Regions from separate parts of the Thalassospira sp. MBR-102 genome, predicted to be linked through region 2. Evidence: predicted binding sites of a transcription regulator. Region 2 holds the regulator's gene; each other region holds the start of a gene.
The links. The regulator PhoB, encoded in region 2, activates phosphate uptake and scavenging genes when phosphate is short. The targets are predictions, from matches to a motif close to TNTCATAAAACTGTCA.
Positions count from the first base shown of each region.

Region 1: a site for PhoB is predicted at 4,029-4,044, ahead of ABIE64_RS03205 (DUF2794 domain-containing protein). Genes of this name have one in related genera too.
Region 3: a site for PhoB is predicted at 1,961-1,976, ahead of ABIE64_RS08255 (deoxycytidylate deaminase). Genes of this name have one in related genera too.
Region 4: a site for PhoB is predicted at 2,121-2,136, ahead of ABIE64_RS15205 (diacylglycerol/lipid kinase family protein). Genes of this name have one in related genera too.

Region 1 covers NZ_JBEPTC010000001.1:655,676-661,251, forward strand. The annotation lists gene ABIE64_RS03190 (ribonucleoside-diphosphate reductase subunit alpha) at 1-1,720, shown strand, start outside; gene ABIE64_RS03195 (ribonucleotide-diphosphate reductase subunit beta) at 1,761-2,789, shown strand; gene ABIE64_RS03200 (tetratricopeptide repeat protein) at 2,852-3,613, opposite strand; gene ABIE64_RS03205 (DUF2794 domain-containing protein) at 3,630-3,983, opposite strand; gene ABIE64_RS03210 (hypothetical protein) at 4,138-4,563, opposite strand; gene ABIE64_RS03215 (tetratricopeptide repeat protein) at 5,019-5,576, shown strand, end outside.
Region 2 covers NZ_JBEPTC010000002.1:177,856-183,431, reverse strand. The annotation lists gene pstA (phosphate ABC transporter permease PstA) at 1-885, shown strand, start outside; gene pstB (phosphate ABC transporter ATP-binding protein PstB) at 887-1,690, shown strand; gene phoU (phosphate signaling complex protein PhoU) at 1,712-2,434, shown strand; gene phoB (phosphate regulon transcriptional regulator PhoB) at 2,452-3,147, shown strand; gene ABIE64_RS04300 (cation:proton antiporter domain-containing protein) at 3,210-4,970, opposite strand; gene ABIE64_RS04295 (calcium/sodium antiporter) at 5,288-5,576, shown strand, end outside.
Region 3 covers NZ_JBEPTC010000003.1:358,847-364,422, forward strand. The annotation lists gene ABIE64_RS08245 (DUF2336 domain-containing protein) at 1-37, opposite strand, end outside; gene pyk (pyruvate kinase) at 383-1,807, opposite strand; gene ABIE64_RS08255 (deoxycytidylate deaminase) at 2,118-2,612, shown strand; gene ABIE64_RS08260 (response regulator) at 2,892-3,386, shown strand; gene ABIE64_RS08265 (hypothetical protein) at 3,386-3,934, shown strand; gene ABIE64_RS08270 (hypothetical protein) at 4,002-4,340, opposite strand; tRNA gene ABIE64_RS08275 (tRNA-Asp) at 4,609-4,685, shown strand; tRNA gene ABIE64_RS08280 (tRNA-Asp) at 5,018-5,094, shown strand; gene ABIE64_RS08285 (ABC transporter substrate-binding protein) at 5,383-5,576, shown strand, end outside.
Region 4 covers NZ_JBEPTC010000009.1:30,901-36,476, reverse strand. The annotation lists gene ABIE64_RS15210 (TldD/PmbA family protein) at 1-1,137, shown strand, start outside; gene ABIE64_RS15205 (diacylglycerol/lipid kinase family protein) at 1,145-2,107, opposite strand; gene ABIE64_RS15200 (UDP-2,3-diacylglucosamine diphosphatase) at 2,325-3,242, shown strand; gene ABIE64_RS15195 (glycosyltransferase family 4 protein) at 3,239-4,327, shown strand; gene ABIE64_RS15190 (BUD32 family EKC/KEOPS complex subunit) at 4,339-5,175, opposite strand; gene ABIE64_RS15185 (ABC transporter ATP-binding protein) at 5,434-5,576, shown strand, end outside.

The sequences.
Region 1 (5,576 bases), on a different contig from region 2:
CTATGGTGACAACGAAGCGCATGCGCAGCGTCTTTATGATTATATTTCCAAGCTCTGGTTCATGCCCGCCACTCCGATCCTGTCGAATGGCGGGACCACGCGAGGCTTGCCGATTTCCTGCTTCCTGAACGAGGCAGACGATAATCTTGGCGGTATTGTGGATATCTGGACAGAGAATGTCTGGCTTGCGGCACGTGGCGGCGGAATCGGTTCGTATTGGGGCAATCTGCGTTCGATTGGCGAGAAGGTCGGCAAGAACGGTAAAACATCGGGCGTGGTGCCGTTTATCCGTGTGATGGACAGCTTGACACTGGCGATCAGTCAGGGATCGTTGCGCCGCGGATCGGCCGCGGTTTATATGCCGGTCAGCCATCCAGAGATCGAAGAGTTTTCCGAGATGCGCCGCCCGACCGGTGGTGACCCGAACCGCAAGACGCCGAACCTGCATCAGGGCGTTGCGATTTCGGATGCCTTCATGCGTGCGGTCGAAAATGATGAAGAATGGGCGCTGACATCCCCCAAAGACGGGCATGTTGTCCGCAAAATCAGCGCGCGTTCATTGTGGATACGGTTGCTGACATCGCGCGTTGAAACAGGCGAGCCCTATATGCTGTTCATCGACACCGTGAACCGTGCGGTGCCGGAACACCACAAGCTGGCCGGGCTTAGTGTTAAGACGTCGAACCTGTGTTCGGAAATCACGTTGCCGACCGGCAAGGATCATCTGGGCGGGGATCGCACTGCTGTTTGCTGCCTGTCGTCGCTGAACCTTGAACATTATCTGACCTGGAAGGATGACACGCAGTTCATCGAAGATATTCTGCGTTTCCTTGATAACGTGCTTCAGGACTTTATCGATCATGCGCCCGATACCATGGCGCGTGCGAAATATTCCGCGATGCGTGAACGTTCGGTTGGTCTTGGCGTGATGGGCTTCCATTCCTTCCTTCAGTCGCAGAAAGTGCCGCTTGAAGGGGTGATGAGCAAGGTCTGGAACAAGCAGATTTTTGATCACTTGAAAAAGCATGCCGATGCTGCGTCCGAGAAGTTGGCGGAAGAACGCGGTTCATGCCCGGATGCGGCCGAATACGGCATCAAAGCCCGTTTCTCGAACAAAACCGCGATTGCGCCGACCGCATCGATTTCGATCATTTGCGGCGGTGCTTCGCCGGGAATCGAGCCGATGGCGGCGAACTCCTACACCCACAAGACGCTTTCGGGCTCGTTTAACGTGCGTAACAAGTATCTTGCCGAGGTTCTGGAAGAAAAAGGTCGGAATAATGAAGAAGTCTGGACATCCATCACGGTGCATGAAGGATCGGTTCAGCATCTTGATTTCCTGTCTGATCTGGAAAAGGACATCTTCAAGACTGCGTTCGAGCTGGATCAGCGCTGGCTGATCGAACTTGCCGGTGATCGCACGCCGATGATTGATCAGGCACAGTCACTGAACATCTTCCTGGCGTCGAATGTTCATAAACGTGACCTGCATCAGATCCATTTCCAGGCATGGAAAAAGGGGGTCAAAAGCCTTTATTACTGCCGGTCGAAATCGATCCAGCGGGCCGAGGTGGTTGCGAACATTCCGGGGCGTGCGAAGTCGAATGATGACGATATGCCAAGCCCGGAAAGCTCGTTTGAAATCCCGGCACTGGTTGCGGCCGCCGCCGCACAGGCATCCAGCGAACCCGATTATGATGAATGTCTCGCCTGCCAGTAAAGCGGCTTTAGCACACAGAAATTTTGCGAGAAGTGACAATATGTCTGACGATAAAGTAATTGATCTTCTGACGGAAAACCCGGTCTACAAGCCGTTCCGTTATCCGTGGGCCTATGAGGCGTGGCTGACCCAGCAGCAAATTCACTGGCTGCCGGAAGAAGTGCCGCTGGCCGATGACGTCAAGGATTGGAACCACACGATTTCCGATGCCGAGCGCAACCTGCTTACGCAGATTTTCCGCTTTTTCACTCAGTCGGATATCGAGGTCAATAACTGCTATATGCGCCATTATACGCGCGTATTCAAACCAACCGAAGTCCAGATGATGCTGGCGGCATTTTCCAACATGGAAACCATCCATGTAGCCGCCTATTCGCACCTTCTTGATACCATTGGCATGCCCGAAGCCGAGTATGAGGCCTTCTTCCAGTACAAGGAAATGAAGGACAAATACGACTATATGCAAATCTGGGGCATTGGTCCGGAAGACGAGTATACCGATGAGCATGGCGACCTGCGTTTAACCACACAGGGCAAGCGGAACATCGCCAAGACGCTTGCGGTGTTTGGCGCCTTTACCGAGGGTTTGCAGCTGTTTGCGTCATTCGCGATGCTGATGAATTTCCCGCGCTTTAACAAGATGAAGGGCATGGGGCAGATTGTCACATGGTCGGTTCGCGATGAAAGCCTGCATTGCGAAAGCATCATCCGCCTGTTTAGGACATTCTGCAAAGAGAACCCGGAAATCTGGGATGAGGAAATGCGCAGCGACCTGATCGAGGCCTGCAAAACCATCGTCAGTCACGAAGATGCGTTTATCGATCTGTCCTTCGAAGCCGGTGCGGTGCAGGGCCTGACAGCGGAAGATATAAAGAAATACATCCGCTATATCGCTGATCGCCGCCTTAGCCAGCTTGGTCTTGAGGAGCAATACGGGATTGAACAGAACCCGTTGCCATGGATGGATGCGATGCTGAATGCGGTCGAGCACACCAACTTCTTTGAAAACCGCGCGACGGAATATTCAAAAGCCGCAACGCGCGGTACTTGGGACGAAGCATTTTCCTGATCCTGGTCACGGAACGAATATCATGCAAAAGGCCGCCTTCGGGTGGCCTTTTGTATTCTGGTTCAGGGAACAGCCAATTCCTGTAGCCGTTTGTCAACACGTCTGATTTCTTCAAGGCGCAGCTTTGGTTCAAGATTGGTAATTGCCGTTGCCGGGTCCATTTCAAGTTCGACACCGGGTGGCAGGGGGCGTGGGCCAAGGGCTGAACGGCGCAGCCAGTAATAGGCATCAGCATAATCCTGTTCTATACCCCAGCCGCGTTCCAGCATCGCGCCGAGCATGAATTGGGCGGCATGCATGCCTTTTTCGGCGGCGATCCTGTAATAATGGGCGGCTTCAACATAGTTTTGTTCCGCTCCACGCCCGTGAAAATACTGTTCGCCAATCAGAAAGGCGGCATCGGTATTGTTCCCGTTGGCATGAAGAGCGCGTTTAAAGAATTCTGTGGCGCGGAACTGGTCATAGCGCAGCCCCCAGCCATTGAAATACATCAGCCCAAGGTAATAGATTGCATTTGCATGATTAGAGCGTGCTGCAAGGGCAAACCAATCTGCCGCCTGTCGGTAGTCCTGTGGTCCGGCAAGACCGCGATAGTAAAGCAGGCCAAGCGCATATTGCGCACGTGGATCGTCTTCCTGTGCGGCAACGCGCCACTGTGCGCGGGCCATTTCATAATTCCCCGCCTGATAGGCCTTGTAACCACTGGTGTAGTCGGCCTGTGCCGGTGGAGCATGAAACGTATATGCCGCCAGAACAAGAAAACCACACAGGATGGTGCGATTGCCGCGATTGGGCGAGAAGAAAGCAAGTATGGAAAGGAGCAAAAGGCGAAACCGATCTTTAACGGGATTTGAACAGCGGGACGACTTTGCGTGCACGTTTTTCAACGGCATCAAGAACGTTCTGGATTTCCGAGCTTTGTTTAATTTTTTCACCGCTGTGAAGTGCTACGAAATGCCCGGCATTCTTGTGATCCGCACCAAGTTTGATGACGGTGAATATGGCTGTTTCGTGTGAGGAACGGAAGATGGAGAACATGGCCATGCCATCAAGGTGATCAATGGCATAGTCGCGCCATGCACCACTTGCGACTTGTCTGGAATAAGTGTTCATGAGCTGCATCAATTCAGTCCGGTCGAAATGCACAAAGCTTTTGGCTTTGCGGTATTGAGCCAGATTGAACAATGTACCCATGTCTTTCTCCGGACGTAATTTCAAAAGGCCGGGGTAGAGCGTTTATGACGCTCTGATGACACGGTAGCGCGGTTTATCCGCAGCCTCAAGTTTGAAAGGGCCGGGATATGAAAATTTTTACAAATATATGTGTGATTTCAGTTGGTTGAGGTGATTACAGGCTGCGTGATCGTGTTGGCGGCCAGTCAACGGTTTGTGCACCGGTGTTATAAGGATCGGGTGTGCGATAGCAGCTGACGGCGGCCAAGGTGCGATAGCAATAAAGTGGCGGTTCCGGGACCGGGTCCTTTTTGCAGTATGATTTGCCATCGATCTTGCGGATGGTCGAACAATCGCGGCCAGTCGAAAGGGAAACGACGTGGTCAATCAGGGTTTTGTCGGTGTTGATGATGCTGACAACGTCGAGCGCGATATACCATTCAACACCGGTGAAGATGTGTGTACCTGCAATGTCGGATGCGGTGGTATCGCAGCCTGCGACCCCGGCACCAAGCAGCGTTGCGAATAATCCAGCCAGAACGCGCTGACGGATTATACGTTTCGCCTCTTGTCGGCTTTGGGCCTTGTGCAAGCTTTTCATCCTGATCTCCGTGCATCGACCGGTCAGTATTTGCCCGGTAGCGATTAAAATTCCGTTTCCCGAATATACAAATGCAATCCATGTGCCGTTTTGGGTGAAGCAGATACTGTTTTTGATGTTGGGACGGATTGGCCACATTTCAGCCGGGTTTGGCAATTAACCGGACGGCAGATTATGATTTTAGCGGCAGATTTTCGTTCGGGTTAAGGTCTGGTCCTGCATCGCAGGCGGCAATTCTTTCCTTTGATGGTTGTTCACTGGATCAAAAACAACGTGATGGGGGGGCAGTTTTGCGCGTGAAATACAGCATTGCGGGATTTAATTGCGATATTGGCGGCTCCTGATGTGCAGCGGACTTGACCCCTTGCGTACTGGCGCGTTAAATCCTTGCCGGAATTAATTCTGACAAGCGGGCAGGTTGCCCGCTTTCTTTTGATCGGATTGGAGCGGTTTTCGTGGTTGATATTTTCCAGGAAGTCGAAGAAGACCTCAAGCGCGAGCGCAATGAAGCGCTGTGGCGCAAATACGGCAAATACATCGTGGGTGTGGCGGCCGTGATCGTGCTGGGTGTTGCCGGACGTGAAGGCTGGAAAAGCTACGAGGAAAATTCGCGCATCGAAAACGGCACGCGCATGGCAAATGCCATTGAACTGGCACAGGCTGGTGAAGAAAAGCAGGATGCGGCACTGGGTGCGCTTGATGCGATCATTGCCGATGGCGATGCCGGTTTTGTCGCCCTTGGTCATTTCCAGAAGGCGGCAATTTATCTTCGCGCCGGGGCGAAAGATTCCGCGGTCGCCGAGCTTGAGGCAATTGCGGGTAACAGCGACGTCGAAAAGATCTATCGCGATCTTGCCGTGGTTCAGATTGCGATGAACAACGCCGACGCATCAAATGCCAAGGATTTGGTTTCGCGTTTGGAACCGATCGCTGTGCCTGAAAATCCCTGGTACTACTCGGCACGTGAAATGATCGCGATGCTTCATATCGCAGCAGGCGAGGTAGAGGCAGCA
Region 2 (5,576 bases):
GGACAGACCCGGAAGGTCTGGCTGATTTCCGGTGACGACTTTGATATGCTCAACAAAGGTTATATCAGTGCAAACACAGACGAAGGCGACCGTCGCCTGAATGATCAGGAAATTGGTTGGTATAATACACTGGTCTCTCAAGGATCGGTCGAAAAGCAGTTCCATACGCGGTTCTTTACCAATGGTGATTCCCGCGAACCGGAATTGGCCGGGATCTGGGGCGCTGCGGTCGGGTCTTTCTATACCCTGGTTGTGACACTGATACTGTCGTTTCCGATTGGTGTTCTGGCGGCGATCTATCTGGAAGAATTTGCACCGCGAAACCGGTTCACGACGATTGTCGAAGTCAACATCAACAATCTTGCGGCTGTGCCGTCGATCGTGTTCGGTCTTCTCGGGCTTGAGGTTTACCTTAATGTCATGCACCTGCCGCGGTCGGCCCCGGTTGTTGGTGGTCTGACGCTGGCCCTCATGACATTGCCGACCATCATCATCGCATCACGTGCGGCGATCAAGGCAGTGCCGCCGTCGATCCGGCAGGCTGCCCTTGGTCTTGGGGCGTCGCCGGTTCAGACGGTGACCCATCACGTGTTGCCGCTGGCGATGCCCGGTATTCTGACCGGGACCATCATCGGCATGGCGCAGGCTCTTGGGGAAACCGCACCGCTTTTGATGATCGGTATGGTGGCGTTTATTGTTGATATCCCAGGCGGGGCACTTGATCCGGCGACAGTTCTGCCGGTGCAGATTTATCTGTGGGCGGATAGTCCGGAACGTGCCTTTGTCGAGAAGACTTCGGCGGCCATCATGGTCTTGCTGGGCTTCCTGATCCTGATGAACGGATTGGCCGTGTATCTGCGCAAGAAATTTGAACGGAAGTGGTAAAATGGCTGTTGTAACTCAAAGCGCAATGACGGCAGAGCCGTCAGTCACTAGCCCGAAAATGACGGCCCGTGACCTCAATCTTTTCTACGGCGACAACCAGGCGCTTTTTGATGTCAATCTTGACATTGTCGAACGCCAGGTCACAGCACTTATCGGCCCGTCGGGCTGCGGCAAATCAACCTTCCTGCGGTGCATGAACCGCATGAATGACACGATTGACGGTGTCACGATCAAGGGCAAGGTAACGCTTGATGACCGTGATATCTATGACAAGGCAATCGACGTTGTTCAGTTGCGCGCGCGCATTGGCATGGTGTTCCAGAAACCGAACCCGTTCCCGAAGTCGATTTATGACAACGTGGCCTATGGCCCGCGTATTCACGGTCTGGTGAATTCGCGCGACGAGCTCGATGAAATCGTCATGACCTCGCTTGAACGGGCGGGTCTACTGAAAGAAGTCAAAGACCGTCTGCCGGAACCGGCAACCGGTCTTTCTGGTGGGCAGCAGCAGCGTCTTTGCATTGCACGTGCGGTTGCCGTCAGCCCCGAAGTCATCCTGATGGATGAACCGTGTTCGGCACTTGACCCGATTGCAACCGCAAAGGTCGAGGAACTGATCGATGAGCTTCGTTCGAACTACACCATTGTGATCGTGACGCACTCCATGCAGCAGGCTGCCCGCGTGTCGCAGCGCACGGCGTTTTTCCATCTCGGCAAGCTGGTCGAAGTGGGCGAAACCGATCAGATTTTCACCAATCCCAAGGACGAACGCACCAAGGGATACATTACGGGTCGCTTCGGTTAAGTCCGGGCAGGAGTATTTTCGATGGTCGATGACAAACATCATATCGTCAGTTCGTTTGACGAAGAACTGACCCGTCTGAACAACATCATTTCGCAGATGGGCGGGCTTGCCGAAAGTCAGCTGATTTCCGCCATTCGTGCGATCGTTAAACGGGATTCTGAACTGGCCGAGAAGGTCATTCTTTCCGATCACCGTATCGATACGCTGGAACAGGAAGTGCAGGATTTTGCCGTACGTCTTCTGGCCCTGCGTCAGCCGATGGCAGATGACCTGCGACAGGTGGTGACCGCGCTTAAACTGTCCAACGATCTAGAACGTATCGGTGATCTGGCGAAAAATATCGCCAAGCGTGCGCAGGTTCTTAACCAGGTGCCGCCGATCCGCCCGGTTCAGGTGATCCCGAACATGGCCAAGCTGTGCCAGGAAATCATCAAGGACGTTCTGGATGCCTATATCGAAGGTGATGCGGAAAAGGCCCAGCGTGTCTGGGCGCGCGATCAGGAAGTTGACGATATGTACAATTCCCTGTTCCGTGAACTGCTGACCTATATGATGGAAGATCCGCGTAACATCACGGCATCGACCCATCTGCTGTTTATCGCCAAGAATATCGAACGTATTGGCGATCATGCGACCAACATTGCCGAAACGATCTATTACCGGATCAAGGGCGAAGACCTGCCGATGGATACTCGGCCAAAAAATGACGCGGCGAACTTTGCCGTCGTAGAACCGAATGAGTGACACTGGAGCATAGGAAGATGGACCCAACGGTTCTTATCGTCGAGGACGAAGCTGCAATCGTAACCATGTTGCGCTACAACCTCGAACGCGAGGGGATGCAGGTTGTCGAAGCCGGGGACGGTGACGAAGCGTTGAAAATTCTGGCCGAAACCCATGTCGATCTGGTCCTTCTGGACTGGATGCTGCCGGTGATGTCAGGGATCGAGGTTTGCCGCCAGATCCGCCGGAAGCCTGAAAGCCGCGATTTGCCGGTGATCATGGTTACGGCGCGTGGCGAAGAAGGCGACCGCATCCGCGGCCTTGATACCGGGGCCGATGATTATGTAACCAAGCCGTTTGCGATTGGTGAATTGCTGGCCCGTATTCGCGCACTTCTGCGTCGATCCGGTCCGGCGCAACCACAAGGGCAGTTGATCTATTCCGATATCGAAATGGATCTGGCCGCCCATCGTGTCAGTCGTAACGGCAAGGCTATCCATCTTGGCCCAACCGAATTCCGTCTGCTGCGTTATTTCCTGGAACATCCGGGGCGGGTTTTCTCGCGCGAGCAGCTTCTGAATGCGGTTTGGGGGCCGAATATCTATGTCGAAACCCGCACGGTTGACGTTCACATTCGTCGTCTGCGCAAGGCATTGAATGACGTCAAGGGAACGCGCGATGTGATCCGCACGGTTCGTGCCGCGGGTTATGCACTGGATGTCGAAGCCGCCTGATTGCGGTTATTCCGGAAGACGAAACGAAAGACCCCCATTATTGTGATGGGGGTCTTTGCGTTTCAGGTGCTTTTCCTGGATTTTGCCGGTTTGGCAGTTTTTTGTGCCTGGTCTTCGGTTTTTTGGCGCGCGGTGCGCGGGGCAAGTTCGTTCATCAGCAGCATATCGGCACGCCGGAACTTGGCTATTTCGATATCGATATCTTCCTGCGGGATATCGCAGGCCGCCAGAACGTGATCGGACAGGCGTAAACCGGTTTCAAGTACCTCTGGGATGGCTGCATCGGCACCACTGCGTGACAGCGGACCGATATGGGTGATGTCCTGGGCACGGGCAAAGATTTTCAGATGCGGATAATGCTGTCGCAGCAAGGCGACGGTCTTTTCCGTTGCGTGCGGGTTGCCCATGGCAACGGCGGCAATATGGGCCTGTTCGGTATGGGCGGCACGAAATGTTTCCGGTCGGGACCCATCGGCAAAATAAACCGGCAGACCTTCGGCTCGGCCACGCGAAACCTGTTGGGCATCGGATTCCAGAACGATAAACGGGATTTCCTTGGTGCGCAGCAGACGGGCCAGAACCCGGCCCACGCGCCCGCAACCAATCACCAGAACATGTTTCTGAATGCCGTCGGTTTCATCCGAGATCTCGCTTAGCTGATCGGTTTCCTTGGGATGAAGCTTCTGTTCGATGCGATGGCCGAGCGAAATCAAAGTCGGCGTCAGACCCATCGAAATCGCAACCACCGGGATCAGCATCACGGCGATGTCAATCGGAACCGCCCCGTTCTGCGATGCCAGTGCAAGCATGACGAAGGCGAATTCACCACCGGCGGCCAGGCTCATGGCGACCCGGATTGACGATGCCCGGTTAAAGCCGATCAGCAGGGACAATCCGAAAAGAACCGCTGCCTTTATGACCAGAAGCCCGATCAGCCACAAAATGATCGTTCCGGCCTGACCGATGACCACATTGGCATTGACCGACATTCCCACAGACATGAAGAACAGCGACAGGAAAACACCGCGAAATGGCGAAATGTCGGCTTCGATCTGATGGCGGAATTCGGTTTCGGCCAACATTACTCCGGCGATAAAGGCACCAAGCGCCATTGAAAGGCCCGCGGCTTCGGTCAATGTGCTGGCAGCCAGAACGACAAACAGGGTCCCGATTGCAAAAAGTTCCGGGTTTTTAAGGGCCGCAATATACCGAAACAGTCGTGGCAGCAGATAACGACCGGTCAGCAACAATACAGCAACCGCCCCCACACCGCTTAGTGCGCTGATCCAGGGGCTGGTTTCGCTCCCGGCATTGCCTGCGGCCTGCACCATGATCAGGAAGGGACCAACCGCAACGTCCTGCAACAGCAGGATGGCAAGGGCTGCACGCCCGAAACGTGTGTGCAACTGGCGCTCATCGGAAAGCTGTTTAAGGATAATGGCTGTTGATGACAGGGCCAGTGCTCCGGCAATCACGATGGAGGCGGGCATATCGTAATTGATCAGCAGCAATACACCGAACATCACGGCCATCGTGACGCCGATCTGCAGGAAACCAAGGGTCGCGAACCGGCCCCCAATCACGCGCAGGCGTTCGCGCGACAATTCAAGACCGATCATGAACAGCAGAAAGACAATGCCAAGCTCGGCGACGGTTGAAATGTCTTCGCGGTCACTGATCAGGCCAAAACCGAAAGGGCCGATGCAAAAGCCGCCGATCAGGAAACCGATGATCGAGTTCGCACGTAATTTCTGTGCCAGCGGGACGGCAATCACCGCGGCGGTCAGGACAAGGAACAGCTCGAAAAGAACGCTGTGTGACATGATGGATTATGCGTCCGGCGCAGATAGGCGTGTAAAGGAAGTCGTTCAAATCAGGATAGCGGAAATACCCCTATGATTTCTATGGAAATTTCGCGTATGAGAGGGCATCTGTGATGGATGACACGTCTTAAGAGCAGGCGACCGCGACGATTGCTTTCGGTATGCGTGCCAGTGTGGGAACCGCATCACACCGATGTGACGAATGGTATTACGACGGGACGACGCAGCTTGCTATTCTACGTTCGCAATGCCATGTTCCGCTGGCCCGTAAAAGGGCATGGAACAATCAGAAATTTCCCCAAACGAGCAGGCCGGAATTGGAACAGTTCATCCCCTATTTGCAGATTATCGGTGGTCTTGTGCTTTTGACTGCCGGTGGTGAGTTCATTGTTCGCGGTGCTGTCGGTCTGGCGCTGTTGATGGGGGTTTCCAAGATCATTGTTGGTTTGACCGTGGTTGCCGCTGGGACGTCGGCCCCCGAATTTGTCGTGTCGCTGAATGCGGCGCTTGCCGGGTCGGGCGACATCGCGATGGGGAACGTGGTTGGTTCTAACATTGCCAATATTCTTTTGATCCTCGGCGCAACAGCGGTTCTAAAACCGATTA
Region 3 (5,576 bases), on a different contig from region 2:
CCTTCGATTTCTGCCGATTGAACATCCAGTTCAGCATTATCGCAGTAATTCCCCTGTCCCCTGCCTTTCGGCAAATCGGCGTCAACCCCTTGCAACGCCAACATTTTTTATCTGGCCTTGGATCGCTTATAGCAAAGCAATCCACCCCAAACAACAATACAAGAGCCAAAAACCTTTTAAACTCATGGTCATGACCGTTTCTCGGAAATACCAAGGATACAGGTCAGAACACTTTGACTATCACGGCAAACACTCAAAAAAACATTAACAATACAAACCACTATCCGGCGGTATGGCCGGTATTTCAAACATCGCGAAACTCTCGCACAAAAAAACGGGCGGCTTGTTGCCGCCCGTCTCGTTTCGTCACGCAATAGTCTGATCAGTTTTTCGCGGACAACCACGCAATGCGCAGGATATTGGTCGCCCCCGGGGTCCCAAACGGGACACCTGCGGTAATCACCAGCGAATCCCCAGCCGCAGCAAACTCTTCACGTTTGGCCACCTCGCAGGCAATGCCGACCATCTCGGCAAAGTTGGTCGCATCACGGGTAAAGACCGCATGCACGCCCCAGCACAACGTCATCCGGCGTGCCGTCTGGATTTTCGGCGTCAGTCCAAGGATGGGAACTTCCGGGCGTTCACGCGCCGCACGAAGCGACGTTGAACCCGACGTGGTATAGGTCACGACCGCCTTGGCACCAATCGTTCCGGCAACCTGACGGGCCGCAGCACTGATCGCATCCGGCGCATTATGCTCGGGATCCGGACGGTTGGCATCGCGCAGACGATAATAAAGTTCGTCCTGCTCCACCCGGATCATGATCCGGTCCATGATGCTGACGGTTTCGATCGGATATTTGCCCACCGCACTTTCGGCTGACAGCATCACCGCATCGGCACCGTCATAAATGGCGGTCGCAACGTCGGATGCTTCGGCACGGGTCGGGGCCGGGTTGCTGACCATCGAATCCAGCATCTGGGTCGCAACAATCACCGGCTTGCCAGCTTCGCGGCACGCCTTGATGATGCGTTTCTGCAGGATCGGAACATCTTCCGGCGGGCATTCAACACCCAGATCGCCACGTGCGACCATGATGATGTCCGAAAGTGCCACGATTTCATCAAGATGCTCAATCGCCTGCGGCTTTTCCAGTTTGGAAACGATTGCCGCACGACCATTGATGATCTTGCGCGCCTCGGCAACATCTTCGGGACGCTGGACGAATGAAAGAGCGACGAAATCAACGCCCATCTCAAGACCGTAATCCAGATCAATACGATCCTTGTCGGTCAGGGGCGACATCGGCAGCATCACGTCGGGCAGGTTAACGCCCTTGCGGTTCGACAGCGGCCCTCCGGTAATAACGGTGCACTCGGCTGATTTGCTATCGCATTTTTCCACCCGCATGCGCAGCTTGCCATCGTCAAGCAACAGGTTCGCACCGGGCTTGAGTGCTGCAAAAACTTCGGGATGGGGCAATGAAACGCGGGTTTTATCCCCCGGTTTCTTGTCCATATCGAAATGGAAGGTCGCACCGGCTTCAAGTTCGATCTTTTCGTCGGCAAAGGTACCGCAGCGGATCTTTGGCCCCTGCAAATCCATCAGCACGCCAATCGGACGGCCAAGCTTGGCCTCGACTTCACGGATTGTTTCAAAACGCGCCTGATGCTCTGCATGTTCACCATGCGAGAAATTCAGCCGGAATACATCAACACCCGCCCTTACGATCTTTTCCAGAGTTTCCGGATGAGAGCTCGCTGGCCCCAGGGTTGCGATGATCTTCGCCTTACGTTGTCGGCGCATCGGCTCTTACCTCTTGTTTTTTGGTTTCCATTGGGTCTCTCCGCTTCGGCCATAGCTTCCCGGCGAGGCGTCGAGACGTCCTGATTTTTCTCTGGGGGTATCCCCTTAATAGTCAATCAAGCCCTGTTTGAACAGGGACTTTTCGCTAAATGCCTTTACAAAAATGTGATTTTTCTCTGGACAATTACAAGCAGGCACTCCTTTAAAGAAGCAGTGCAGCAATCAATTGCTGGCAGGCGGCCCTGCCCGGCAATCGCTTTTGATAACCGCACATTTACAACCGTGCGCGAACACATCGGGGATCGGACAAATGAGCAAATGGCATCATCGCTTCCTGGGACTGGCATCCCATATTGCCGAATGGTCAAAAGACCGTAGCACCCAGGTCGGCGCGGTTGTCATTGGCCCGAAAAAAGAAATTCGCGCCGTTGGCTATAACGGGTTTCCCCGCGGCGTCGATGACAATGTCGAAAGCCGCCATCAACGCCCGGAAAAATACGCCTATACCGAACATGCCGAACGCAATGCGATCTATAATGCCAGCTACACCGGCACATCGCTTGATGGCTGCGCGCTTTATGTCACCCATTTCCCCTGCTGTGACTGCGCGCGCGCCATCATTCAGGCCGGCATCGCCGAAGTATTTGTCGATAAAAGCAAACTGACCACCGATTTTCTTGAACGCTGGCAGCAGGACATGACCATCTCGACCGAAATGTTTGGCGAGGCGGGCGTGGCCGTTCAGGTCATTGACGAAGAAGGCACAACCGAACCCCTGCCCGACACCGTTTCCGATCATTCCTGATCTTGCCCTTTTAATTTTGCAGACCCGCCCAATATAGGGTGATCTGTGGGATCATGAGCATGAACAAAAAGAACGTAAACGTCGTTTGTTCAATATCTGCACAAGGTTAGGCGTCAGTATTTGTCAGAATTCCAAGCTGACAAAACGCCGCTTTAGCCTTGCTGCTAATCAGACAAAGGTATAAGCAATTAGGATCACGCTAGTACGATCATCACGCGAAAAAAGGCCCTGACCAGAACAAGGACCGGGACCGTGACGACGCACAGGATAAAAGGCCGAATGAGCGCAAAGATCGATTTCAGTAAAATCAGTTTTCTGGTCGTCGATGGCGACAAGATTTCGGCCCAGGTAGTTTTCGATACACTTTCGTATCTTGGTGCGACAGCCGTGCAGCGTGTCCGCTCCCCGAACGATGCGTTCGAGGTTCTCCGGACCCAGCAGATTGATATCATCGTCACCGAATGGCGTCTGCGCGGGATGGATGGCCTTGAATTCCTTGATGTTCTCAGGAATTCGGTCAATTCGCCCAACCGGTTCATTCCGGTAATCATGTTGACAGCACATTCGGAGCAGCGATACGTCACCACTGCGCGTGACCTCGGCATCACGGAATTTCTTGCCAAACCGTTCAATGCCAAGGCACTTTATAGCAGACTGGTATCGGTCATCACCCGTCCGCGGCATTTCGTCAATACCGGCACCTATTTCGGGCCGGATCGCCGCCGCAGACAGGTCGCCTTCGACGGCCCCGACAGACGGAGCCCCGATGATTAATGACCCATTTTGACTGGGGGACCGGAGCAATCGTGACGCCCGAAAAGAAAAAGAAAAAAGCCCAGATCATTCCGCCTCAGACGGATCTGAAGCGACGTACGGTCAATTTCGTCAAGGGCTTTGACATCAATCTATCCCCTCAACAGCTCGACGAACTTGAGCAGGTCGTCCAGCGCAGCACGGAAACCTTTGTTCGCGATATAGGAAAGGACCTTGCCGACTGCCGCAAACTGGTCGTTGCCGCCATCAGCGATAATTCAAAGGCATCAACCGCGCTGGAAAACAGTGCCGACCTTGCCTATTCGGTGAAGGCACTGGGTGGAACATTCCAGTATCCGCTGATGACACAGATCGCAAAGTCACTTGAAATCTTTGTCGCAGACCGGACCACCGCCAATATGAAGCAGCTTCTTGTCATTCAGCTTCATATTGATTCTCTTTACGTCATTCTGGCAAGCCGCGTCACCGGGTTTGGCACCACCGTCGAACAGGCAACCGTTGCTGCACTGACCAAGCTTGCCGAACGCTACGAGCTGCCACGCGAATAGCCTGCCAGCAAACCAGCCATCAAAGGCCTTTGCCCGCATCGGACAGGGATGCTGACGATGCATGCCATCACCGTGCGTTCCCGTTCACCGCGAAAAGCATGATCTGTCCCGCCGCGTCACGCTCATTGTCATCAATGGCATGCTCCATGCGCGCCTCGATCCTCTCCAGCCGCTCGGTAATTTCGGGCAGCTGATCCATGATCCATTGACGGACTTCATCACTCCCCCCTGCCAAGGCGGCGTTCTGTCCACTCCACAGCAAAATCAGGCTGCGCACGATCCGCATATCGCACGTCACGCCGCCTCTGGGGCGGATTGCAGACGATATCGCGTTTGATCTCGTCGCAAGATCGGCTTTTAACCCGGCATCTATATCATCAAGCACGGCAAGGATCGTGTTCCCCATGAAGCCCCCGCTTCGGTTATTCCCCGTCAGGGCCCCGCACCCTGTTTTTGAATCATCCCAAACTTTTACATCTGCTTACCGACCTGTACTTTGATCAGCATCAAACAGGTCCCGGAAACAATCTTCAGCAGATATCCATCACCTCAAGGATATATTTTGCACGACACAAAACGCGCCATGGTGGCGACAGCTAAAAAAGTATCGAACACGATCAAAAAAGGTCTTGCGCCCCCTCGGACCTGCTGTTAGAAACCGCGCCACACACCGAGCGGGTGTAGCTCAGTTGGTTAGAGCGCCGGCCTGTCACGCCGGAGGCCGCGGGTTCAAGTCCCGTCACTCGCGCCACTTTCCACCTGATGGAAAGTTCAAAAAAGACGCCACGGTTCGCCGTTGGCGTTTTTTTGTTTCTCATCCCCTTTTTCGTACCGAACCGACATGCCGACGAGCGACGTGGCGTCCATCGCTCATACGCAACACGTCGAAAAAACAGGCAGGTCGATTTTCCCATCCCGTGCTGCGCGAAAACGGCGCGACCACACGACCGCCAAAGCATTTCGTCTCCCGGTTTTCAACGCATTTGCAAAGCCCCCTTTACCCTGACCAATCAGGGCTTCATTTTTTTGAAAAAAAGCCCTTGCCAGACCGAACCACCCCTTATATAAACCGCGCCACACCAAGCGGGTGTAGCTCAGTTGGTTAGAGCGCCGGCCTGTCACGCCGGAGGCCGCGGGTTCAAGTCCCGTCACTCGCGCCACTCTTTTTAAAGAGTACGGAAAGTCGCTTTAACAGCGGCTTTTTTTGTGCCTGAAATCAGGCCCCCTCCCATCTCCTGCCCCTCACCAACCAGACCATCACAACCCAAACGTGAACAGGCAAGATACCACACAATATCTTGCGTGTTTTTTGGGCATTCCTGACCGTCTGGTCATTGATTAATCGTATAATTTATGCTTCGCTCTACAGGTTCTAGTCGAAGATCCTACAGGTCGCCCCACACAGAATGACCTGTTGATCCAACAAGCAACAAAACGGGAGGCGCAAAATGCGCAAACTGATCGCAGGGCTGGTTCTGGGAACCGCACTGGCTACCGCACCAATGGCGGCACAGGCCGAAACCCCTAAAAATGCCCTCGTCATGGCATTTGCCATCGACGACCTCATCACACTCGATCCGGCCGGGATGTTCGAATTTACCGCCTTGGAATATGCTGGCAACACATATGACCGCCTGATTGG
Region 4 (5,576 bases), on a different contig from region 2:
TCCGACACCAGCGAAAGCGCGTTGAACGAACTTGTCGAACGCGCCGTTGCGATGGCGAAGAACGCCCCCGAAGACCCGTTCTGTGGCATTGCCGATCCCTCCGAACTGGCCGAAACATTTGATGTCGAGGCGCTTGAGCTTTGCGAGCCGGGCGAAGTCAGCCAGGAAAAACTGATGGCATGGGCGACCGCCTGTGAAGAGGCTGCACGGTCGGTTGAAGGTATCACCAATTCCGAGGGCGCGGATGCCGGTTGGGGCACCCACCAGATCACGCTTGCCGCGACCAACGGCTTTGCCAATTCCTATGCCGGCAGCGGCAGCCACATTTCCGTATCGGTCCTTGCCGGAACCGGCACCGGGATGGAACGCGATTATGATTATGACAGTGCGGTGTTTTCGACCGATCTGCGCGATCCGGTCGATATCGGCCTTAAGGCGGCGGAAAAGACTCTGAAACGGTTGAACCCGCGCAAGGTCAAAAGCACGCAGGTTCCGGTGATTTATGACCCGCGTGTTTCGGCATCCCTCGTCGGCCATCTGGCCGGTGCGATCAACGGATCGGGTATTGCGCGCGGCACCAGCTTCCTTCTGGATGCCATGGGCAAGGAAATCTTTGCGCCGGGGATCAACATCATTGATAACCCGCACCGCAAACGTGGCCTGCGGTCCAAACCGTTTGACGCCGAAGGTGTCGCCAACGAAAAGCGCCATCTGATTGAAAATGGTGTTCTGAAAACCTGGATCATGGATTTGCGGTCCGCCCGCCAGCTTGGCCTGAAATCGACCGGCAACGCATCGCGCGGGGCCGGAAGCCTGCCGGGACCATCCACCACCAACCTTTACATGGAACCGGGCACCATTTCGCCCGCCGACATGATCAAGGATATCAAGCAGGGCCTTTACATCACCGAAATGATCGGCAGCAGTGTCAACGGCGTGACCGGCGATTATTCGCGCGGGGCATCGGGCTTCTGGATCGAAAATGGCGAGCTGGCCTATCCGGTTTCCGAAATCACGGTTGCCGGAAACCTGAAGGACATGTTCAAAACGGCCATTCCGGCCAATGATCTGACCTTCAAATACGGCACGAATGCCCCGACAATCCGGATTGATGGCATGACGCTGGCCGGGCAATAAGCCAAAATTACCCAGATGTGATTTGTAACAGGGGTGCGTTTTGCGCATCCCTGTTTTCATTTTGGCGGCCATTGCATTGGTCGGCATAGGCTTGAGGCACCATAACCCGCACCGGATAAGGCGACAGGCTGATTTCACACGGCAGTTTACCGGCACTTTCGCCGTCAATCTGCAAGGGTGCGGGGCCGCAATGGCTGGTGATGGTCAGACGTTCGGTCTGCACCACCGACACGTCGGTTTGCGCATGCAACCGGTTCAGGGTCAAAGCAATCCCGTAGCGTGCCAGCGCCATAAAGCCGCTGCCGGGCATCAGCACGACATCAAGGCTGTTATCGGTCAGTTTGGCATCGGGGGAAATAACAAACGCCCCGCCATAATGTTTGGCATGGGTCGCAACCACACCGGCAACGCGATATTGTTCGCGCCCGATATTAACTTCGAAATCGCGGTGATGCGGAAAGATAATATTGCGCAAACCTTCGATCACATAGGCACCCTTGCCGATCAGTCGTTTGAGTTTCAGTGACACATTTGCGACCGTATCGGCATCCGCCCCCATGCCGACCATCAAAAAGAATGCCCGGCCATTGACCAGACCGGGCCGCACCCAAACCTGGGCCGGATTGTTGATATAATCGGCAATCGCCTGTGCGCGGATTTCAAGCCCGACCTCGACCGCCAGAACATTGGCCGTTCCCAGCGGAATGATGCCAAGCGGCGGGACTTCGTGGCCTTCGATTTGCGCATCAAGCAGGCCGTTGAGGGCCTCGTTCAGTGATCCATCGCCACCGGCAACAAACAGCCGTTGATGGGCACGAACCTTGCGCGCCAGTTCGCGAGCATGACCGGGATGGGTTGTCTGTAACAATTCAACCTTTACACCGGCTTTTTGCAAAATGCTTGAAAGGAAACGTTGTTTATTCCCGCCAGCGCGCGGATTGAAGATAACAGTCACCCCGGAATGGGTCATTGCGAAAAACTTCCGTAATAAAAATGAAACATTACTTTCGCGTTCTCTTTATAGAAAATGAAACATGTAACAGTATATTGACAGAACCGATAAATTTATATGAACGGGTTATATATTCGCGCGATTTGTTTTAAACCATTACTGGTTGGGGACACTATTCGGCATGTAAAACCGTCGAATTCCAGCCATCCTTTTGGCAGGATACGGAGGAGCGGCAATGACAGCGATGACGCTGCAACCGCATTACCGCACGATCTGGATTTCGGACGTCCATCTCGGAACGCGTGGATGTCAGGCAGATCTTCTTTTGGATTTCCTCAATGAAGTGACGGCAGATACCTATTATCTGGTCGGCGATATCATTGACGGCTGGCGGCTCAAGAAAAGCTGGTACTGGCCCGAAAGCCACCACGCCGTTATCACGACAATCATGGAAAAGGCCAAGAACGGGGCAAAGGTCATTTTTGTCCCCGGCAACCATGATGAATTCGCCCGTGAGTTTGTCGATATGACCTTTGGACATGTCGAAGTCAAGATGAACGACATTCACGAGACGGCGGATGGCAAAAAGCTTCTGATCATTCACGGCGACGAGTTTGACGGTGTGGTCAAATATGCCAAGTGGCTCGCCTATCTTGGGGATACGGCCTACAACCTCGCGATTGTCCTGAACCGTTATTATAACGGCATCCGTCGCAAACTGGGTTACGGATACTGGTCACTGTCGGCCTATCTTAAGAACCGGGTCAAGAACGCCGTTCAGTTCGTCTGCAATTTTGAAAATGCAGTCGCCCACGAAGCTGCCAAGCGCAAGGTGGACGGTGTTGTATGCGGCCATATCCATCATGCCGAAAAACGCATGATTGGCGATGTCCTTTACTGCAATGACGGCGACTGGGTTGAAAGCTGCACGGCCCTTACCGAAGACCAGAACGGCAAGCTTGAACTGCTGTACTGGGCTGAAATGCGCCAGATGGCGATGACACATTCCCAACCCGGCCGCGATGCTGCCAGTGCCCCATCCCTTGGATTGGGCAAACTGATGTCGCTGTTTCGGGTTGTCGGGGACAATAATCGTGCTGCCAATGCCAGTTCCAAAAAGAACAGCGGCACGCCAATTGGAAAGACCGCATGAGAATTTTGATCGTATCCGATGCCTGGTATCCCCAGGTAAATGGTGTGGTGCGCACCCTTGAAACCGTGCGCAGCGAACTGGGCGAGATGGGACATGATGTGCATATCATCTCGCCTGATCAATTCCGGACGATCCCCTGCCCGACCTATCCTGAAATCCGGTTGGCCCTGTTTGCCAAACGCAAACTGGCCCGGATGATTGATGCCCTGCAACCGGTTGCGATCCATATCGCGACCGAGGGCCCATTGGGTCAGGCGGCACGTGCTTATTGCCTGAAACGCGAACTACCGTTTTCATCAGCCTATCACACCCGGTTCCCGGAATATCTGCATGCGCGGACACGGCTGCCGCTTTCGATTTCCTATCGCGGGATGCGGCGGTTCCATAACAAATCACAATCGGTCATGGTGGCCACGGAATCGCTTCGCGAAGAGCTGGCTGATCGCGGCTTTAACAGGCTGAATATCTGGTCGCGGGGCGTTGATCTTAACCTGTTCAAACCACGACCCGATGCAAGTTTCGGGGATTTCCCAAAACCGCACTGGCTGTTTGTCGGTCGGGTGGCGGTTGAAAAGAATATCGGCCATTTCCTTGACCTTGACCTGCCGGGGACAAAATTTGTTGTCGGCGACGGGCCGCAACTGGCGGAACTCAAATCAAAATACCCGAATGCACAGTTTCTTGGGAAAAAGGTTGGTGAAGAACTGGCTGTCTGTTTCGCATCGGCAGACGTTTTTGTCTTCCCAAGCAAAACCGATACCTTTGGCCTTGTTATTCTTGAGGCCCTGGCATCGGGAACCCCGGTTGCGGTATTCCCGGTTCAGGGGCCCGCCGACATCGTGCGCGGGACCAAGGCAGGTGCCATTGATGCCGACCTTCGCAAGGCGGCGATGGCGGCCCTTGAACTTGACGGCAAGGATGCGCGCGCACTCGCAGAACAATATAGCTGGCGCAATTCCGCCAGTCAGTTCCTGCATAATCTGGCACCGTTTTCGGGCGGGTTTGACGGGGCGGCAGCCAAACGTCTTGCCGTTGAAGACATAACAGAAGCAAAAGAACCGGCGATTGTCATGCCGGCGCAATAACCGGCAGCCGTTTATTTTCTGGCAAGCTGGGAGCCGTCCTGCGGGGTTTCTTTCCCTCGCAGGCTTCTGCGTAGAGTGCCATATGCCCGCATCGCATTGATCGCATCCGTCCCAAGCCACCGACGGAACGGTTTAAGCGCGACATAAACCGGCCGGATAACCGCCACGATACGGGACAGAGGTTTCATCTGTGGTGCGGTCATGCCACTGCGGCTCAGATAAGCCTGCCATCCGGAACGCAAAAGATCGGGACGACGTTTAAAACCGCGCTGTATGGAAAACACAAACAGCAGAATGTCGCGCGCCTGTGCGTCGGGCAATGGCATACGTTTATTGGGGTCTTCTTCGAAATCAATAAAACCGATCCTGCCATCATCCCGAATGGTCATGTTGCGCAAAAGAGGGGCGCCATGCGCAAAACCATTGGCATGCAAATCCGCCAATGCAGTTCCGGCCATGGCAATCAGTTCAGCGACACGTGCTTCATCCCCAGCCTTGACCGCATCGCTGATTACGGTTTGCAAGATCGCCCCGTTATCGCCAATAGCGATCCAGTTATCGGCGACTTCGAGAAGATCAGGCACCAGAACGCCTGCACGGTTCAGGGCATGAAGGACTTCAGCCTCGCTTGCCAGACCGGCCTTGCCGCCTGGCGACACTGTCGGGCGCAACATCGGTATCCGCGTCAGGGTTGCGACAAAACGCTGCAGGCGGTGCCAGCCCTTTTGCTTTGGCCGGACAGCCTGTTTGATCCAGATACGCCGTCCTTTCCACCGCAATGGAAAAACCCGTGCGCCAACACCTTGGGCAATCGTCTGTTCCACGATATCGTGGAGTTGCTCTGTCATTTTTTTATCTTATATGTCGTTTTTCGTGGCCTGCATTCCTGCAGGCCCTGTCAGTATCAGTTAAGTTACGTTGCTGCGGCTTGCCGCACCTGCCCGGGCATGCTAGCAACAGCCCGGAAAGATCAAGATATTCATGATGCCTCATCCATATAGATAGTGTCGGACTGACACAATCGGAAATGGCGTCGCACGACCGGGAAGAATTCATTGCCAAAGCATTCGCTAGATCACACGACGGAACATTGGAATACGTGGCCAATGATCAGACGCATCGTTCAGGATGCGGTTGCCCCTTATTTCGGCAAGATTATCCTGGCTCTGATTTGCATGGCGCTTATGGCTGCCGCGACTGGCGGTTATGCCTATCTGATGGATCCGGTGATTAACGAGGTCTTTGTCAA